Regions from separate parts of the Arthrobacter sp. M71 S08 genome, predicted to be linked through region 4. Evidence: predicted binding sites of a transcription regulator. Region 4 holds the regulator's gene; each other region holds the start of a gene.
The links. Region 4 encodes HrcA, which represses chaperone genes, less so after heat shock. Its sites were predicted from a motif close to TTNGCACTCGNNNNNNNCGAGTGCNAA; they were not measured.
Positions count from the first base shown of each region.

Region 1: the regulator HrcA is predicted to act here: its motif matches at 3,624-3,650, upstream of AC5RTB_RS10250 (Hsp20/alpha crystallin family protein).
Region 2: the regulator HrcA is predicted to act here: its motif matches at 3,068-3,094, upstream of groL (chaperonin GroEL).
Region 3: the regulator HrcA is predicted to act here: its motif matches at 2,277-2,303, upstream of groES (co-chaperone GroES).

Region 1 covers NZ_JBNHEY010000004.1:125,184-130,099, forward strand. The annotation lists gene AC5RTB_RS10225 (transketolase) at 1-402, opposite strand, end outside; gene AC5RTB_RS10230 (cysteine hydrolase family protein) at 640-1,203, shown strand; gene AC5RTB_RS10235 (hypothetical protein) at 1,245-1,451, opposite strand; gene AC5RTB_RS10240 (SDR family oxidoreductase) at 1,571-2,368, opposite strand; gene AC5RTB_RS10245 (DUF4383 domain-containing protein) at 2,572-3,033, shown strand; gene AC5RTB_RS10250 (Hsp20/alpha crystallin family protein) at 3,114-3,554, opposite strand; tRNA gene AC5RTB_RS10255 (tRNA-Val) at 3,727-3,800, opposite strand; gene AC5RTB_RS10260 (DUF2630 family protein) at 3,961-4,206, shown strand; gene AC5RTB_RS10265 (flavodoxin family protein) at 4,266-4,874, shown strand; gene AC5RTB_RS10270 (formate/nitrite transporter family protein) at 4,914-4,916, shown strand, end outside.
Region 2 covers NZ_JBNHEY010000001.1:25,222-30,137, forward strand. The annotation lists gene AC5RTB_RS00155 (threonine/serine exporter family protein) at 1-718, shown strand, start outside; gene AC5RTB_RS00160 (uracil-DNA glycosylase) at 725-1,462, opposite strand; gene AC5RTB_RS00165 (DUF3263 domain-containing protein) at 1,590-1,895, shown strand; gene AC5RTB_RS00170 (LytR C-terminal domain-containing protein) at 1,933-2,613, shown strand; gene AC5RTB_RS00175 (cold-shock protein) at 2,738-2,944, shown strand; gene groL (chaperonin GroEL) at 3,243-4,877, shown strand.
Region 3 covers NZ_JBNHEY010000002.1:525,037-529,952, reverse strand. The annotation lists gene guaB (IMP dehydrogenase) at 1-5, opposite strand, end outside; gene groL (chaperonin GroEL) at 141-1,751, opposite strand; gene groES (co-chaperone GroES) at 1,842-2,138, opposite strand; gene AC5RTB_RS06420 (GNAT family N-acetyltransferase) at 2,515-3,096, opposite strand; gene AC5RTB_RS06415 (class I SAM-dependent methyltransferase) at 3,185-4,396, shown strand; gene AC5RTB_RS06410 (shikimate 5-dehydrogenase) at 4,406-4,916, opposite strand, start outside.
Region 4 covers NZ_JBNHEY010000008.1:63,866-68,781, forward strand. The annotation lists gene AC5RTB_RS14565 (GerMN domain-containing protein) at 1-810, shown strand, start outside; gene AC5RTB_RS14570 (16S rRNA (uracil(1498)-N(3))-methyltransferase) at 851-1,606, opposite strand; gene dnaJ (molecular chaperone DnaJ) at 1,622-2,749, opposite strand; gene hrcA (heat-inducible transcriptional repressor HrcA) at 2,816-3,832, opposite strand; gene AC5RTB_RS14585 (DUF3097 domain-containing protein) at 3,977-4,831, shown strand.

The DNA.
Region 1 (4,916 bases), on a different contig from region 4:
CGTGAGTCCGTGGCCCAGCGATCCGCCCGAGATTTCCACGCCGGGAGTGTAGGAAGCCATCGCCGACATGGGCAGCCGCGAGTCGTCGGTTGCGTAGGTTTCCAGTTCCTCACGGGGGAAGAACTTAGCCTCGGCCAGCGCAGCGTAGAGCGCAATGGCGTAATGGCCGATGGAGAGCAGGCACCGGTCCCTGTCCTCCCACTCGGGGTTGGCAGGATCGAGCTTGAGCTGGTCGGTGTAGAGGACAGCGAGTACGTCGGCCAGATCGAGTGCCTGTCCGATGTAGCCCTGCCCCTGCACCTCGGCCTGGATGAGAGCGTTGGTTCGGATGCGGTAGGCCGCTTCCTTGATCCGCTGTAGACGCTCTGCGTCAGACGCGATCTGTTCTGTGGTCGATTCCATAGGTGTTCACCTCGTGTGGATTTATCCGGTCTCGGCGAAACGCGCTCCTTAGCGGCCACGACCGCCGACGACGGCATTGTGTCACGACTCACACTAGCCGCTCAACTGTTAACAGTCAACAGTTTAGAGGTTTATCAGTTATTGATCTTGCCCGGGATGCTGCAGGCCACCACGGGCGGTCCGTAAGTATGCTGTCTAAGTGGTCGCGAGGGACCCGCAACAGGGAAGGAAGAAGACATGACGGCTGCGCTGCTGATCATCGATATGCAGAAGGCGTTCTTCGAGGACGAAACTCTCGGAAGGCAGCAGGACTCGCTGGTTGAGGCGTGTAATTCCGCTATCGCGGATGCGCGTGAAGCCGGTATTTCGGTCTATGTAATCCGCACGGAGCATCAGCGGGACAAGTCGACGTGGACGCTGAGTATGCTCGACGACGACCAGGGGTTTCTTTTCAGCGGCACCGAGCAGGCAGAACCCGTTGACGGCTTGGACATCGAGGGACTTCCCGAATTGGTGAAGACACGGGACAGCGCCTTCTTCGGTACCGATCTACTGCAACGTCTACGCAATCTCAGCGTGGATACGGTTGTGCTCGCCGGGGTAGCAACGCACAACTGCGTGGCTCAGACTGCGGCGGATGCATACGCCAACAATGTGCGGGTGGCGTACGCGAAGGATGCGATCGCCTCTACCAACGAAGAGTACGCAGAGAACGTCCTTGGTGTGCTGATGGACGAATATCGCCAGCAGTCCCTCGACGCCGACGACGTCCGGAAGCTCTTCGCCGTGAGCCGGGCGTGAGCGGGGAGCACCCCTGAGATTGTGTACTAAGGGTGATGCAGTCAGAGACCGATGCTGTAACCGTCCTCGCGGTGAAAGAGGCGCCGTCCCGCGCCGTCATCAAGGCGAACCCACACTACTGAGGCATCGTCTGCGCGATCCTCCAATACGCCGGTGAATTGATTCCCGGATTGATGGCGCAAGGTGACCTGCTGGCCGCGCTGCAGAGCGGAGAAATCGGTGAGGGCCTGATGCTGCGAGGTTGTCATGGAAAAGCCTTTCTGGAGTGTGACTGCGGCCACACTATTTGGCTTTCCTGAATGTTCGGTGAATAGATTCTGGACAACAGCTAGGCAACCAAGCGAATGATTAGCGCCCGTGAAGCGATTCAGCCCTTCCGCCAGGCGTGGTCATTCAGATGCGAGCCGGCCTGCGGTCCCATCTGCAGCATCCCGCCGTCGACCGCCCATGATGCGCCGTTGACGTAACTGGAGGCCGGCGTCGCCAGAAAAGCGATTACCGATGCCACCTCCATGGCTGCACCTGGACGGCCGATCGGGATGCCTGGGCGGTCGACCTCCTTCGGGTCCTCGTCCTCGGCATCATTCATCGGTGTGGAGATTTCACCGGGGAGGACCGCATTCACGGTCACCCCATGATGACTCAGTTCGAGCGCCATGGTGCGGACGAGCCCCCCGAGCGCGTGTTTCGAGGCGTCGTATGCGGCGGAGCCGACGCGCGGCTGTTCCTGGTGCACGCTGGTGACCGCGATGATCCGCCCGCCGTTGCCGGCTTCGATCATCCTTTGGGCGGCACGCTGCATGCAGGCGAACGCACCGTCGAGGTTGACCGTCAGGATGGTGCGCCAGGTGTCGAAGTCTGTTTCCAGGAAGGGCATCGGCTTGTTCATGCCTGCGTTGTTGACGAAGACGTCAAGCCCGCCGAGCTGTTCGGCGAGGTGGTCAACCACGGCTGCCCCCGCGGCGGCGTCAGAGGTGTCCAGGTGCGCAATCACCGCCCGTCGTCCGTGCTGCTCCACTTCCCGCGCGGTTTGCTTTGCCCCCTCTTCCCCGGAATGCCATGTGATGCCGACGTCCATTCCGGCCTCGGCGAGAGCCACTGCAGTAGCCCGTCCGATACCCGAGTTGGATCCCGTCACTATTGCTGTCTTTGGTGAGAAGGTCATGCACCATCCTCCCCAAGCCCCGGCAGGCATCGCAAGGGTCGACAATCGGACAAAAGGGTTATCGAAAAGTTAACTAAGCTTGCTTTCTATTTCACCCCCAGTGTGTCAGTCTGGCATTACCAGTGGCGGGAAATGCTGTTCATCAACTCGCAAGAACAAACGCCGACGCCCCGCCACGCCGGCAAATCAGAGGGGATATAGCAATGGCATCCACACATTCATCTGGCTCGGGAGTCACAACCCGAAGCAACATCCAGAAAGCCGCGCTCGCAGTCGGAGTAGTCTTCCTGCTGGTCGGTATCCTTGGCTTCATTCCAGGCATCACCGGCAATTATGATCAGCTCGCCATTGCGGGAGCTGAGTCAGAGGCCCTCCTGCTTGGAATCTTCCAGGTTTCCGTCCTGCACAACATCGTCCACCTCCTGTTCGGGGTAGCTGGTGTGGCGATGGCGAAGTCGGCCACCGGCGCATACAACTTCCTCCTCTGGGGAGGGGTCATCTACGCCGTTCTGTTCATCTACGGGCTCATCGTCCCGCATGATTCAGCAGCCAACTTCGTCCCCGTGAACGCTGCGGACAACATCCTGCACCTGGTCCTCGCCATCGCCATGATTGCTCTGGCGCTTGCGCTGCGGGACAAGCACCGCACGGTTCGGGGCCGGTAACCTTCCGGAGAAAATGAACGACGACGACGGGTCACAGCCCGTCGTCGTCGTTCATTTTTGTCGTGGTTCGTAGGACGAGACTAGGCTTCCACAGCCTTGTCGCCCTTTACCGGCCGGGCATCCTCGCCGGAAACCACCTCGATCTTGCGGGGCTTCGCACGCTCGCTGACCGGGATGGTGACGCTGAGGACACCGCTCTCATACCGCGCGGAGATGGCATCGATGTCGACACCCTGCCCAAGGTTCAGCTGCCGAAGGAAGGATCCGCTCTCGCGTTCACGGGTGAGCCACTTGACTCCTTCCGCATTGCGCAGGGTGCGCTCGGCACGGATGGTGAGCAGCTGGCCGTCCACGTCGATATCGACGGAGCCCGGATCAATGCCGGGGAGGTCAGCGTTCAGGATGTAGTGGTCGCCCTCGCGGTAGAGGTCAATCGGCATCAGGCGCAGTCCCTGGCGGGTATCCAGAAGTGCGCCGGCCACGCGGTCCAGTTCGCGAAATGGGTCGAATTTCATAGCCATGATGGGTCACTCCTTGAGGATATCTAGTCTGCTTAGGGTTGAGTCTTGTACGCTCAACCTGTAGGTAGATTAGCACTCGACCATACGGAGTGCTAACTGATTTTGTTCGCTCATGACGAACATGGACCTACGAAAAAACCCGCCCCGCGGGTGCGGGACGGGCTACGAACAGTGCCTGCGCGGGGCCTCGATCCCCGGGCCTTCCGCGTGTGAAGCGGATGCTCTACCAGACTGAGCTACACAGGCAAATAGTTCCCAGTCAGTTTAGGGCATCGGTGGACTGATCACGCAAACGCTCAAATCGGTGGATATTCGGGCGGACACTAAGTAGCCTGACAAGCCCGGCCTGTCTCGTGACATCCCAACGGGGGACGAGCACTGCTCGAAGCCAGCGAAGGAGTTTGTCATGAATGATCAGGACATATTGGCGCGGATTCAGGCGCTTGTCGATGAGGAGCATGGACTGCGGGATTCCTCCCCCGATGAGAGTGACTCCGCCGGTGACCGGCGGGCCCGCCTGCGGCGGGTTGAGGAGGAACTCGACCAGTGCTGGGATCTGCTCCGCCAAAGGCGGGCGAAGCAGGACGCTGGTGAGAGTCCGCAGGAGGCAGAGGCCCGGCCGATCGACCAGGTGGAGGGGTACCGCCAGTAAGACGTCCCGTCCGTGGTGGGAACCGCGACGAAGAGCGTGTAGAGAGTGAAAGGAACCCCATGGAAAACCTGAAGGCATTCGCACTGATTTGCACGCTCACCCCGTCACCGGCGGACTCAAGCTCCGACCTCATGGCCGGCCGCATCCTGGGCAAGCTGGAGGAGCAGGGAGTAACGACGTCGTCGGCCCGGGTTGTTGACCACAATGTGGCTCCCGGCGTGGAAATCGACATGGGCGAGGGGGACGAATGGCCGCAGCTCCGCCAGCAGATCCTGGACGCGGACATCTTCCTTCTCGCTGCTCCGATCTGGGTGGGACACATGAGCAGCCTCGGGCAGCGCGTTTTCGAGCGGCTGGACGCGGATCTATCTTCCACCGATGATGAGGGCAGGCCCATTATGTACAACAGGGTGGCGCTCACCGCCGTCGTCGGAAATGAGGACGGCGCCCACCACGTCACCGCGGAGATGCATCAGGGCCTGAACGACATTGGCTTCACGGTTCCTGCACAGGGCGGCGTGTACTGGGTGGGAGAGGCGATGCAGACCGTGGATTTCAAGGACCTCGACCAGGTGCCCGACCCGGTTGCCTCCACCATCTCCGCCATGACCGCAAACGCGGTCCACCTAGCGAAGTCGTTGAAATCGGCGCCCTACCCTGCGCCGTAGCATCGGTCGCGAACACTTCAATGGAGATAGGCGAGGCGCTTG
Region 2 (4,916 bases), on a different contig from region 4:
GTGGTGGCTGAACGTCCCGATTTCGCCCGCCCTTGTGGTGGTCGGAGGCATCCTTCTCCTCCTTCCGACGGGTCGGCTGGTATCTGCTACCCAGGACGCGATTAACGGCTTCCCGGTCACCGCAGCAGGCCGGTTCCTTTCTGCATTCCTCGTTTTCGCGGGCCTCGTGTCCGGCATCTCCGTCGCGCTCGTGCTCGGAAGCCTCATCGGTATCCCCGAGCTGAATGTGACGACGTCGGAGGGCTCCCTGTATCCGTGGCCCGTGGTTGCGGTGCTCGTCTTCATCGCGGTCGCGATGATCTGCGTCGCCGAGCAGACGGATATGTCACTCATCGTCCCCACCTCACTCATCGCGACCGCAGGGTTCCTGCTCTACTCGCTGGTGGTGAGCCTCGGCGTCGGTTACAGACTGGCGCCGGCCATAGCGGCTGTGCTGATCGGCATGCTTGCGAGGGTGGTGGCCCTTCGGATGGGCGCTCCGCAGCTTGTTGTCGCGGTGCCGGCCGTCATGTTCCTCTACCCGGGACTCACGATCTTCCGGTCGATGTATGACCTCACGATCGAGACTGACCTTTCCGGAGCCGGTGCTATCGGGTTGTTCAACGCGCTGACGATTATCCTCGCCATCGCCGGAGGCGTGGTCCTCGGTGATAACCTTGCCCGGCCCTTAACCAAGAACCTGAGCAGCAACGAACGACGTCGTAACCGCCGCCGCTGACCGGGACTAGCTACGCAACCAGTTCACGGGGGCGGCGCCCTGTTGCTCCAGGAGTGCGTTGGCGCGGCTGAAGGGCCGGGAGCCGAAGAAACCGCGGGAAGCAGACAGCGGGCTCGGGTGGGCGGACTCAATGAGCGGCGTGGATCCGAGCAGCGGTTTGAGCTGCGCGGCCTCGCGGCCCCAGAGGATGGCCACCAGCGGCTGGTCGCGGGCAGCCAGCGCCCGGACCGCGGCGTCAGTGACCGCGTTCCAGCCCAGCTTCCGGTGGGATCCTGTTTCGCCCGCGCGCACCGTGAGGACCCGGTTGAGCAGGAAGACTCCTTCGTCCGCCCAGCCGGAAAGATCACCGTGGGTGGGAGCCGGGGCCTCAAGGTCTGATGCGAGTTCCTTGTAGATATTCACCAAACTGCGCGGCAACTTGGTCTGCCGGGTCACTGAGAACGCGAGTCCTACGGAGTGGCCGGGCGTCGGGTAGGGATCCTGTCCCACGATGATGACCTTCACATGGCTCAGCGGGTAGGTAAAGGTCCGCAAGATGTGGTCGGGGCCCGGCAGCACCTGGACGCCATTCTGCTGTTCGAGTGCCAACGCCCGGGCCAAATCGTGAACGTGTGGCTGGACCGGTCTCAGAGCCTCAGCCCAGTCCGGCGCCATGACGTCGTCGAGGGTTGCCGGAGCGGCAAACGGCAGAGCTGCCCCCAGGGCAGGGGGGATGGGCAGGGTGGGGGCGCCGTCGTCGTTCATGGGTCCATCTTGACCCGTTTCACGACGCTGCCTCCAGAGGCAGCGCAAATGACAACGGTGTGATTCGCCACTAGCATGGACGAAGTAGATCGCGCGGAAACGGTGGATTGGACGGTGTGTCGTGGGTATGCAGGGCCCGGCAGCGCAGACGGATCGTGAAGGCTCCGCGGAAACTCGGGAATTGGGTCTGGGTGAGCGCGAACAGCGCATGCTTGAGCTCGAGAGGCAGTGGTGGAAGTATTCGGGTGCCAAGGAGCAGGCTATCCGGGAGATGTTCGATCTCTCCGCCACGCACTACTATCAGATCCTCAACGCGCTCATTGATACTGAAGCCGCCCTCGCCCACGATCCGATGCTCGTGAAGAGATTGCGTAGACTACGTACAACCCGCCAACGCGCCCGTTCCGCGCGCCGTCTTGGCGTTGACGTCTAGAACGCACGCCGCTCCCGAGCCGAGGATTCCACGCCACATGACCCAATATCCCCGCGACGAATTCGACCGGGTGCCCGAATCCGCCGCTCGGCAGGGAGTCCACCGTGAGCGGATGGCGCCGCAGCAGTCAAGCGGCCTTGCCTTGAAGGTCGTCGCAGGGATCCTGGTCCTCGCGGTTGGACTGGCCGCATACTTCCTTTTCCCACGCCTGGGTCTCGGGCAGGTCAGCGCGGTCACTTCCGAGTCCAGCAGTCCCGCCCTGATGCCGTCCACCTCAGCCGGGGATGAGGCGAGCGAGGGTGCAGCCGGAGAGCCCAGCGCTGAACCGACGCCCACCCAGTTCGGGTCTCCCAGCACTGAACCGACGCCCACGGAGTTCGGGTCTCCCAGCACTGAACCGACGTCCGAGGAAGACCCGACCGCCGAGGCAACCGATTCTGACGCCGTCGACCGCGCGCAGCCCGTCGCCGTGTTGAACGCTACGACGGTCGGCGGACTGGCGAGCACCGCGGCTGGACGCCTGCAGGGCGACGGCTGGAATGTGACCCAGATCGGCAACTGGTCCGGTCAACAGCTGCAGCGGTCGATCGTCCTCTATAACAGTGAAGAACAGCGCGCCACGGCCGAAGCGCTGGCGGGTACTCTGGGCATCGGAACCGTCCAGGGCGACGCCGGCTTCGGCAACATCACAGTCGTGGTTGGTCCGGGCTTCCAGTAGGCATCCGGTTAAGGATCAATAACATTCATTGTGTTCTGCATCACTGGTCAGGTGTTCTGGGATTAGATGTATCTCAGCCCCGCCACGATCAGCCGGCGGGGGATCTACACAGTGGGAGAACAACATGGCGCAGGGAACCGTGAAATGGTTCAACGCTGAAAAGGGATACGGCTTCATCACCGTTGATGAAGGCGGAGCGGATGTCTTTGTGCACTGGTCCGCAATCGAGATGGAGGGCTACCGCGCGCTCGACGAGGGCCAGCGGGTCGAATTCGAGATCGGTGAAGGTCAGAAGGGGCCGCAGGCTGAGGCGGTGCGCCTCGCATCCTGAGCCGACCCACGCAATACCCAAACACGACGGCGCGCTTCCCCTATGAGGGGCGGCGCGCCGTCGTCGTTGTTTTCCCTGAGGCGAACAGCTTGCACTCGTAGTGCGTGAGTGCTAATTATGGAGTTAGCACTCAGGTGTGACGACTGCTAAGGCGCCGCCCCATGAGTGAACCAGGCAACCTCTGTGGTGAGGGCCGGTTCGGGAGGTACAGAGATCTTCCCGGGTCTGCTCGTCCGTCGCGGGCATCACAGGCCGGTAGCAGCATACGCATGACCGTCCCGAAAGGACCTACGCCGTTATGGCCAAGATCATTTCTTTTGATGAAGAGGCACGCCGCGGCCTCGAGCGCGGGTTGAACACCCTCGCTGACGCAGTCAAGGTTACGCTGGGCCCCCGCGGGCGCAACGTTGTCCTTGAAAAGAAGTGGGGCGCTCCCACGATCACCAACGATGGTGTTTCCATCGCGAAGGAGATCGAACTCGACGATCCGTTCGAGAAGATCGGCGCCGAGCTGGTCAAGGAAGTTGCCAAGAAGACTGACGACGTCGCCGGTGACGGAACCACCACCGCCACCGTCCTCGCCCAGGCACTCGTCAAGGAAGGCCTGCGCAACGTAGCCGCCGGTGCTGACCCGCTGAGCCTCAAGCGCGGCATCGAGAAGGCCGTTGACGCCGTCACCGCCGAGCTCCTCGCTTCCGCCAAGGAAATCGAGACCAAGGAAGAAATCGCAGCTACGGCTTCGATCTCCGCCGGTGACCAGCAGATCGGTGACCTCATCGCCGAAGCCCTTGACAAGGTTGGCAAGGAAGGCGTCATCACCGTCGAGGAGTCCAACACCTTCGGCCTCGAGCTTGAACTCACCGAGGGCATGCGCTTCGACAAGGGCTACATCTCCGGCTACTTCGTCACCGACGCAGAGCGCCAGGAGACGGTCCTCGAAGATCCCTACATCCTGATCGTCAACTCAAAGATCTCCAACGTCAAGGACCTCGTTGCTGTCCTCGAGAAGGTCATGCAGTCCGGCAAGCCGCTGCTGATCATCGCTGAAGACATCGAGGGTGAAGCACTGGCTACCCTCGTAGTCAACAAGATCCGCGGCACCTTCAAGTCCGTCGCCGTCAAGGCTCCGGGCTTCGGCGACCGCCGCAAGGCCCAGCTGGCTGACATCGCCATCCTAACCGGTGGCCAGGTCATCGCCGAAGAAGTTGGCCTCAAGCTGGAGAGCGCCACCCTGGACCTCCTGGGCCAGGCACGCAAGGTTGTTGTCACCAAGGACGAGACCACCATCGTTGAGGGTGCCGGTAACGCAGAGGAAATCGCCGGCCGCGTTGCACAAATCCGTGCCGAGATCGAGAACTCTGATTCCGACTACGACCGCGAGAAGCTGCAGGAGCGCCTGGCCAAGCTGGCCGGCGGCGTTGCAGTCATCAAGGCAGGCGCTGCAACCGAGGTTGAGCTCAAGGAACGCAAGCACCGCATCGAGGACGCCGTCCGCAACGCGAAGGCTGCTGTTGAAGAGGGCATTGTTGCCGGTGGTGGTGTGGCCCTGATCCAGGCCGGCGCCAAGGCATTCGCCAACCTCAACCTCGAAGGCGACGAAGCGACCGGTGCAAACATCGTACGCATCGCCATCGACGCCCCGCTCAAGCAGATCGCTTTCAACGCTGGCCTCGAGCCCGGCGTCGTTATCGAGAAGGTTCGCGGACTGCCCGCAGGCCACGGCCTCAACGCCGCAACCGGTGACTACGAGGACCTCCTGGCTGCCGGTGTGAACGACCCCGTGAAGGTTACCCGCTCTGCTCTGCAGAACGCTGCCTCCATCGCGGGCCTGTTCCTCACCACCGAAGCTGTTGTCGCGGACAAGCCTGAGAAGGCTGCTCCCGCAGGCGGCGGCGACGAAATGGGCGGCATGGGCGGTATGGGCGGCTTCTAAGCTTCCCGCCTCACCAGCAGCTTCAACTGCATAGACAGG
Region 3 (4,916 bases), on a different contig from region 4:
TCCATCCCCTATTCCAATGACCACTATAAAGATGTGAAACGAGCAACGTTCCGGCCTTCGGGGGAAGACCGGAACGTTGCTCGTGTGCCCTTGGCGGCGGAGTGCTGCCGGTGGCTGGTGCCTTCAGAGGCGATGTGCCGCTAGTGGCTGTGGCCGTGGTGCTCTTCTTCATCGGCCGGCTTCTCGACCACGAGGGTCTCAGTGGTGAGAACCAGAGCGGCGATCGAGGCTGCGTTGCGCAGGGCCGAGCGGGTGACCTTCACCGGGTCGATGATGCCGGCATCGACGAGGTTCTCGTAGTTGCCGGTGACGGCGTTGAAGCCGTGATTGACATCAAGCTGGCCGACCTTGTCAATGACAACGTAGCCCTCGAAACCTGCGTTCTCGGCGATCCAGCGCAGCGGCTGGACCAGTGCACGGCGAACGAGACCGACGGCGGTAGCCGCGTCGCCCTCAAGCTTGAGCACAGCCGGGTCTTCTTCGAGGACCTTCGAAGCGTGGATCAGCGCGGAACCGCCACCTGCGACGATTCCTTCTTCCAGGGCTGCGCGGGTTGAAGAAACAGCATCTTCGATGCGGTGCTTCTTTTCCTTGAGCTCAACCTCTGTGGCTGCGCCGACCTTGATGACTCCTACGCCGCCGGCGAGCTTGGCGAGGCGCTCCTGGAGCTTTTCGCGGTCCCAGTCAGAATCCGTGCGCTCGACCTCGGCGCGGATCTGCGAAACGCGATCGGCAACATCCTGCTCGCTGCCTGCACCGTCAACGATGGTGGTGGCGTCCTTGGTGACGGTGATGCGGCGAGCCGTGCCCAGGACCTCGAGGCCGACCTGGTCGAGCTTCAGGCCCAGATCCGGGGACACAACCTGCGCACCGGTGAGGGTGGCAATGTCCTGGAGCATGGCCTTGCGGCGGTCACCGAAACCGGGAGCCTTGACCGCAACGACGTTAAGGGTGCCGCGGATCTTGTTGACCACCAGGGTGGACAGCGCTTCGCCCTCGATATCCTCAGCGATGATGAACAGCGGCTTGCCCGCCTGCAGCGCCTTTTCGAGCAGCGGCAGGAACTCCTGCAGAGCGGAGATCTTGCCGGAGTTGATCAGGATCAGTGCGTCTTCGAGGACGGCTTCCTGACGCTCAGGGTCGGTCACGAAGTAGGGGCTCAGGAAGCCCTTGTCGAACTGCATGCCTTCGGTGAGGACGAGCTCGGTCTGGGTGGTCGAGGATTCCTCGATCGTGATGACGCCGTCCTTGCCGACCTTCTCAAAGGCTTCGGCGAGCAGGTCGCCCACTTCCTGGCTCTGGGCCGAGATAGCGGCAACGTTTGCGGTCTGCTTGCCGACGACCTCGCGGGCGTTTTCCAGCAGGCGGCCGGCAACAGCCTCGATGGAGACCTCGATGCCGCGCTTCAGTGCGCCCGGGGCGGCACCGGCAGCAACGTTGCGCAGGCCTTCCTTGACCAGTGCCTGTGCGAGGACGGTAGCCGTCGTCGTGCCGTCACCGGCGACGTCGTTGGTCTTGGTTGCAACTTCCTTGGCGAGCTGTGCGCCGAGGTTCTCGAAGGGGTCGTCCAGCTCCACCTCACGGGCGATGGTCACGCCGTCGTTCGTGATGGTGGGGGCGCCCCACTTCTTGTCGAGGACGACGTTGCGTCCACGGGGGCCGAGTGTCACCTTGACGGTGTCGGCCAGCTTGTCGACACCGGCTTCCAGCGAGCGGCGAGCGGCGTCATTAAACTCCAACTGCTTTGCCATTGTTTAAGTTACGTTCCTTTCAGGCTTGTGCAGGGATGTGTACTTACAGGAAGAACCCCGGCCGAATGAGACCGGGGTTCTTCTGCACAACTACTTGACGACGATCGCCAGAACGTCGCGAGCGGAGAGAACCAGGTACTCCTGGCCACTGTGCTTGACTTCGGTTCCGCCGTACTTGGAGTAGATGACGACGTCGCCTTCAGCTACGTCGACCGGAACGCGGTTGCCGTTGTCGTCAACGCGGCCGGGGCCTACTGCGACGACCTCGCCCTCCTGGGGCTTTTCCTTGGCGGTGTCCGGGATGACCAGACCTGAAGCGGTGGTCTGCTCGCCTTCCAGCGGCCGAACAACAATACGATCTTCAAGAGGCTTGATAGAGACCGACACTCGGACCTCTCCTTCACTTGGTTTGAATGAATCGGGGTATCGAGCAGGCGCTGACCGTCGTCGCGGTGCCGGTTGGCGCATCCTCGAAGGATTAGCACCCTCATAGCGAGAGTGCCAAGTCCGACTTTATGCAAACGGTTAGCACTCGGTCAAGGCGAGTGCCAGAGCGGTGGGTTATGCATGGATGTCCATCGCGGGATTGACCGCACGAACAGCCGACTGGGGTGAACCGCGATCCGGCCTGAAGTACCGCCAGCAAACGGCGAGCCAGGCTCAGCGCACTCCCGGCAACGAAGGCTCGCGTTTTGTCTACGCCCCTTCATCCTCGCCGTCGGGTAAGGCCATCGACCCGTCGTTTTCTGCAGGGCGGAGTGGTTCACGCGGACGATTCAGGCCTGACCATCTTGGTCACAACCCACCGGTGCTTACCGATTTTGCGGTCCCTTACGAAGCCGAGCTTCTCGTAGGTCGCCAGGGCACCGTTGTACAGGAACCCTGCGGGCACGGAGGCCGCGTCCTCGGGATAGCCTTCGACCGTCCCCCCGCCCATGTGGGCGATCAGGTTCAGGGCGCCTTCCAGCGCGGCGCCGGCAACACCCTGCCGTCGGAGTCCCTTCCCGACGTAGCAGCAAGCAATACGCCAGTCAGGTGCCGCGGTCTGGCTCTTCTCATACGCAGCACGGTTCTTGATCCTCGGCAGCTCCGTAGGCGGGCCGAATTGGCACCATCCCAGGCAGTCGTCCCCCTCGAATACCAGGGCCGCGTGTGCTGTTCCCTCACGCACCCGGGCGAGCTTGCGATCGCGATTGCTTTGGACGGAGGTGCCTTCGCCAATGTCCTGCGGGTGAAATCCCATACACCAGCAGCCACCAAATATGCCGTTGTTCACTTCGACCAGCGCTGCAAAGGCGGGCCACGTCGACTCGTCCAAAGCCCGGACGGTGTACTTCGGTGACATGCACACATCCTACGTTCGCGGTCCCTCCCGCCCCAGGTGACGTCTAGACTGAAGAGCCCGGCCCAGCCCCCTCGCCGAAAGCGGTACCTTGACCCAGAACCTCCTTGAGCCCATCCTGACTCCCGAGGGCTGGGAACTGCTCAACTCGCTCGGACCCTACTCCGAAGCCGAGAGCCTCCGGCTCAACGAGCAGCTCCGCGCTGCCGGCCACTCCCCCGAGGTGGTGAACGCGGCCCTCACCCAGTCCCGGCTGCGCGCCAAGGCCCAGGCCAAATTCGGTCCCTTCGCCGCCCGGATGCTGTTCACGCCCGCCGGCCTGGAACAGGCAACCAGGCTTAACGTCGCCGCCCGGCACGCCCAGCGTTACGTCACCGCCGGCCTGCAGAAGGTCGCCGACCTCGGCTGCGGCATCGGCGCCGACTCGATGGCGCTCGCCACCCTCGAACGCGACGTCACCGCCGTTGAACTCGACGAAACCACCGCCGCAGCCGCCACGATGAACCTCCTTCCCTGGTCCAACGCCACGGTGCTCAACGCCGACGCGTCAACGGTGGACCTGTCCGGGTACGACGGCATCTGGCTGGATCCGGCCAGAAGGACCACTTCAAGCTCGGGCACCAAACGCCTCTTCGACCCGGAAGCCTTCTCGCCTCCCCTGTCGTTCGTTGAGAGCCTCGCCGACGCCGGTATGCCGGTCGGCGTGAAGCTGGGCCCCGGGATACCGCACGACGCCATCCCTCCGAACTGCGAAGCACAGTGGGTCTCAGTGGACGGCGATGTCGCCGAAGTCGTCCTCTGGTTCAATGCACTCCGCCGCGACAACGTCCGCCGCAGCGCCCTGCTCATCGGGGCAGAGGGCGCCACCGAGCTCACCAGCAATACCGACTTCGGCGAGGACGACGACGCCCCGCTCGGGCCGGTCGAAGGGTACCTGTACGAGCCGGATGGCGCAGTGATCCGCACCGGCCTGGTTGCCGACGTCGCGCGGCAGATCGGCGGACACCTCGTCGACCCGCACATCGCGTACATGTGCGCGCCCGAACTGGTCGAGACCCCGTTCGCGAGGCCCTACCGGGTCCTTGACGTCATGCCGTACAACGTGAAAGCCCTGAAGGCCTGGGTCAAGGCAAACGACATCGGCGTCCTCGACATCAAGAAACGCGGGACCTCCGTCACCCCCGAGGAGCTGCGCAAGCAGCTGCTCGCCGGCTCGAAGAAGTCAGTGCGCAAAGGCACGCTGGTACTGACGAGGATCGGCGACGATCGCGTCGCCGTCGTCGTCGATCCGGTACTGGGCTGACGGGAACAATCAGGCCGGCTGGCGCGAGAACTCGCCCGCCTCGCGGATCTGCTCAGGCGTGGGCCGCACGCCGGTGTAGAGCACAAACTGCTCGGCTGCCTGCAGGGCGATCACCTCAGCACCCGTGATCACGGGCTTGCCTACGCGCCGGGCTGCCTGGATAAGCGGTGTTTCGGACGGCAACGCGACGACGTCGAACACCAGCGACGCTGCACCAATCGCGTCGTCGCTGAATGACTGGACCTCCTCGTCCTGCCCCGCCATGCCGAGGGGGGTCACGTTGATGAGCAGGTCCGCGGTGGAATCGCCGGGCTCCGCCTGCCACTGGAACCCGTACAGCCCTGCCAGGCGCCTGCCTGCCTCTTCATTCCGCGCCACAACGGTGACCTGGGTGAAGCCCGCATCCCGCACCGCCGCCGCCACCGCCTTGGCCATTCCGCCTGAGCCACGCAACAGAACCGACGACGACGGCGTTACCTCCGTCCGCTGTCCGATCAGTTCCGCCACCGCCAGGTAGTCG
Region 4 (4,916 bases):
GAGTCGGCGGCGAGTATGCCTGAGCTCGCTTTGCGAAGCCCCGAAGCCACAGACGCGGCCTCCCTGCTTCCGGTCTACTGGCTGGGTGAGGCGAGCGGACTCCTCTACCGCGAGTTCCTGCCCGCCGAATCGACAGGAGACCCGATTGCCGCTGCCGTCTGGGCGATGACCAGTGCTGAGCCTCTCGATGACGACTACTACAGCCCCTGGCAGAACGCCTCCGCGGTTAACACCTCGATCTCGCCGGACAACGTGATCACAGTCGACATTTCCTCCGATTCATTCGCCACAGGGGTTGACGCGGAGACTGCTGCGCGGGCAGTGCAGCAGCTGGTGTATACCGCGACGGCCGCAGCCGCCAACTCCGGCCTGATCGCGAGCGGAAGTCCGAGCAGTGTGCGCCTGCTGGTGGACGGCAAGGCGGGCTACGAAGCTTTCGGACATATCGCGTTGGGTTCCCTTCTGCGGCGGGACGTCAGCGCAGTTGCACCCGTCTGGATCATTAACCCGCAGGACAGCTCGGTCCGCACCGATCGGACTGTGATCATTCAGGGCAGCACAACGACGACGGACACAAGCCTTGAATGGAGGGTCCGACGCGTCGACGGGGGCGGTGTGCCTGCTGAGAATGTTGTGAACGGAACCGTTCCGGTCGAGGTGGGAACAGGCACGGTAGGGCTGTATGAATTCAGTGTGGCCCTGGAGCAGGGAACCTACCTCGTTGAGGTTTACGAGGCCTCGGAGACAGATCCCGGATCAGGGCCTGCCGCCGACGACATCGCCGATGACAAGCTGGTCAGCATCCGCTGATTTGCTGCTGTCAGCACCCAGCTATCCTAGGTGCGAGGAGCTACCAGCGGCCCGAGAGCTGGTTGAGCACGGCAAGCGCCGCCGGCCCGGCCGTCGAGGCGCGCAGGACATTGTTTCCGAGCTGCACCGGCAAGGCTCCGTGGCCGGCAAGCAGTTCGACTTCCTGCGGGCTCACTCCCCCTTCCGGCCCCACAATGACGGCCAGCGTTCCTGTTCTGCCTCCCGGCTCGCGGTTCCAGAAGCCCGCGAGGGATTCCTGTGCTTCCTCGTGCAGCAGGACGGGATGCTCTACGCCGTCAAGCCAACGCCCGAGTCCCCGGCTGTCCAGCACATCGAGGACGTCCGGCACTCTGGTGCGCCGACTCTGTTTCGAAGCGGTGCGGACCAGGGACTCCCACTTAGCGCGGCCCTTTACGGCTTTATCGGCACGCCACCGCACAATGCTGCGATCCGCTTGCCAGGGCAGCACTGCGTCAACGCCGAGTTCGGTTGCCGCCTCGACCGCCAGTTCCGCGCGGTCCCCCTTCGCCAGCGCCTGCACCAGGACGATGCGGAATTCAGGAAGCGGATCGAAAGAGATCCTGTCGACCGTCATTACGACGGCAGCAGGTGTTGCATCGACGACGGTACAGCTCAGTCGATGTCCTCTACCGTCCACCACGTCGATTGTCTCGCCGGGCACCACACGCTTCACGGTCGCAGCGTGATGCGCTTCCCTACCTCGCAGCGTGATGCTGGCGCCCGCGACAGCGCCTTGAACGTCCTCGGGGTCGCCGAAGAAAGCCTGGTTGGTCATGGTCCGGGCTGCCGGTCAGAGATTTCCGAGGCGCTCACGCAACCGGGCGAAGACCCCTGATCCGCTGCTGGCCAGCTGACCTTCGGTGAACTGCTCGCCGCGCATTTCCGCCAGACGTCGAAGGAGCTCCTCCTGGGCGCTGTCGAGGTTGCGGGGAGTTTCGACGCTCAGGTGTACGAGGAGATCTCCCCTGCCATATCCGCGCAGATGCGTGACTCCAAGACCCTTGAGTGCGATGACTTCACCGGACTGGGTACCCGGCTTGATCATGAGTTCCTGGTCGCCGTCGAAGCTGGTCATGGTCACGGTGGTGCCAAGAGCTGCCGCGGTCATGGGCACGCTCAGAGTGGCGTGAAGATCGTCGCCCTCCCGCAGGAAGGTCGGGTCGCTGTTGACCCGGATCTCGACGTACAGGTCCCCCTGGGGACCGCCCGCAATGCCTGCCTCGCCCTGACCGGACAGCTGGATTCGCGTACCCGTCGATACACCGGCAGGCACCTTGATAGTCAGGCTGCGGCGGGATCGTATCCGGCCGTCCCCGTTGCACTCATTACAGGGGTGCGGGATCACGGTTCCGTACCCCTGGCAGGTGCCGCAGGTTGCGGTCGTCATAACCTGGCCCAGGATGGACCGGACCGCACGCTGGACCTGGCCGGATCCACCGCAGATATCGCAGGTTCTCGGTGACGTCCCGGGCTGGGTGCAGGATCCGTCACAGGTGGGGCATACTGCCGCGGAGTCCACCTCGATCTTCTTGTTGGAGCCGAACACCGCATCCTTCAGATCGATACGGACCGCGATGAGGGCATCCTGGCCGCGCTGGGTACGCGACGGCGGACCGCTGGGACCGCCTCCACCGAAGAAGGTCTCGAAGATGTCGTGGAAGGCGAAGCCGGGGCCGGCGTAGCCGCCGCCGAACCCGTTATCGGTGCCGTTTTCGTTTCCAGTGGTGTCATAGACACGCCGCTTCTGCGGATCCGAAAGCACCTCGTACGCGCGGGTAACCAGCTTGAACTCCTCAGCCGCTTCAGGGCCGACGTTGACGTCCGGGTGGAGTTTGCGGGCGAGTTTGCGGTACGCCTTCTTTATTTCTTCGCCGCTGGCATCGCGTGCAACGCCAAGGACATCGTAGTGATTACTCACTCCTGCACATCACTTCCTGTTATCTCACCGCGTAAGCGGCTGCTGTTCATGGGATCCGTCATCCGGTCACGATTCATCGAGGATGCGGGAAAGGTAACGGGCTACCGCCCTGACGGCAGCCATGGTGGTGGGGTAATCCATTCTGGTGGGTCCGAGAACCCCCACCTTCGCCAGCGCGTCCGGTCCGTATCCGGTGACAATCACGGACGCCTCTGCGAGACCGCCGTAAGGGTTTTCCCGGCCGATGCGGACCGAGACGCCAAGCGCGTCCTGCTCCATCTCCGAAAGCAGACGAAGCATGACTACCTGTTCTTCAAGCGCTTCCAGAACGGGGCCGATGGTGAGGGGAAAGTCTAGCGTCGAACGGGCAAGGTTGGCTGTGCCGGCCAACACAATGCGGTCCTCGCGGTTGGCGGCCGACAACTGTTCGAGACCATGTGCGAGTGCCTGGCCCAACGGCTGCAGCGCCGGGGGAAGCTCCGCAGCGCACGCGCCGAGTTCCTGCGGCACCGACGGCAGCCGCACGCCAGACACCTTCTCAAGGAAGCGCTGACGCAGCTCGGCAAGTGCAGTCTCGTTCGCGTCGGCGGGAACGGGGACCACCCGCTGCTGTACCGCACCGTTAGTGGAGATGAGCACCACGAGGACGCGGGCCGGTGCAAGCAGGACGAACTCGATGTGGCGGACGGACGCTGCACCCAGGTGCGGGTACTGCACCACGGCGACCTGGTTGGTGAGCTGCGCCAGCAATCGAACCGTGCGTTCCAGGACGTCGTCGAGATCTTCGGCGCCTTCCAGGAGCGCCCGGATGGCCCGCTTCTCCGGTGCCGACAGCGGCTTCACCTCGGCGATCCGGTCTACGAACAGGCGGTAACCCTTGTCTGTGGGGATACGGCCGGAACTGGTATGCGGGGCGGTAATAAGGCCTTCTTCTTCCAGAAGCGCCATGTCATTGCGGATAGTCGCCGAGGACACACCCAGCTTGTGGCGTTCAACCAGAGCCTTGGACCCCACCGGCTCACGGGAATGGACGTAATCCTCAACGATGGCTCGCAGCACTTCAAGCCGCCTGGGCTCACTCATGTTCACCTCCGATGTACTTCGCTGCCCGCTTCTTGAGTTAGCACTCAACACGCCTAAGTGCCAAGTCTAATACGTCTGAGGCGATTGTTAGCATTGGCTCTGCCTGCACCGACGGCAGGGATTTGCGGAAGCGAGAGAAGTCACATGTCGTATCACCAGTGGGGCGCACAGGATCTCTCCCAGCCCCGACGCGCCGTAATCGAAAAGATCGAGGCCCGCCCCGGCGTCGTTCTTGAAGACGTCCAAAGCGGGTTCGTGGGCGAGATTCTACGGACCGAGAAGTCGGGCGGGATGCACGTCATGATATTGGAGGACCGCCGCGGCAAGCGCCGCACGTTTCCGCTCGGCTTCGGTTTCCACTACGAGGGTTCACCGGTTGAGCTGGTTGCTGCGCTGAAGCACGCGGCGGTACCGCAACAACGGACTGCTTCAGGTTCCGTCCGTGTTGCGGGCCAGCGGGCGCGCACGGCACGGGCGAGCAGGATCTGGGTTGAAGGCCGCCACGACGCCGAACTCGTGGAGAAAGTATGGGGCGACGATCTGCGCGTCGAGGGCATCGTCGTCGAACCTTTGCACGGTGTCGATGATCTTGCGGGCGCGGTGCGTGACTTCGCACCATCCAGCGACCGCCGCCTGGGAATCCTAGTGGACCACCTTCTGCCGGGTACCAAGGAAGCCCGGATAGCGGCCCAAGCCATGAAGGTGCAGGGTGCTGCGCACAACGTGCTGATCGTAGGGCACCCCTACGTCGACGTCTGGCAGGCCGTGAAACCGAGGGCGCTCGGACTCGAGGCGTGGCCGGTCATTCCCCGCGGGGAGGACTGGAAGACAGGGATACTGACCCGCCTGGGCTGGCCGCACTCCACCCAGGCAGATGTTGCCGCCGGCTGGAAGCGCATCCTTGGCGGTGTCACTACCTATGCTGATCTCGAACCGTCGTTGCTGGCCCGCGTCGAGGAAGTCATCGATTTCCTGACCATACCGGGATCAGACGCGTAGCACCGGGCTCCTGCAGGAGTGGACGACGCCGGGCATCCAGTCCACCAAGTACCCTTATGGAGTAAGTTCTGCGCGAACGCGCGGT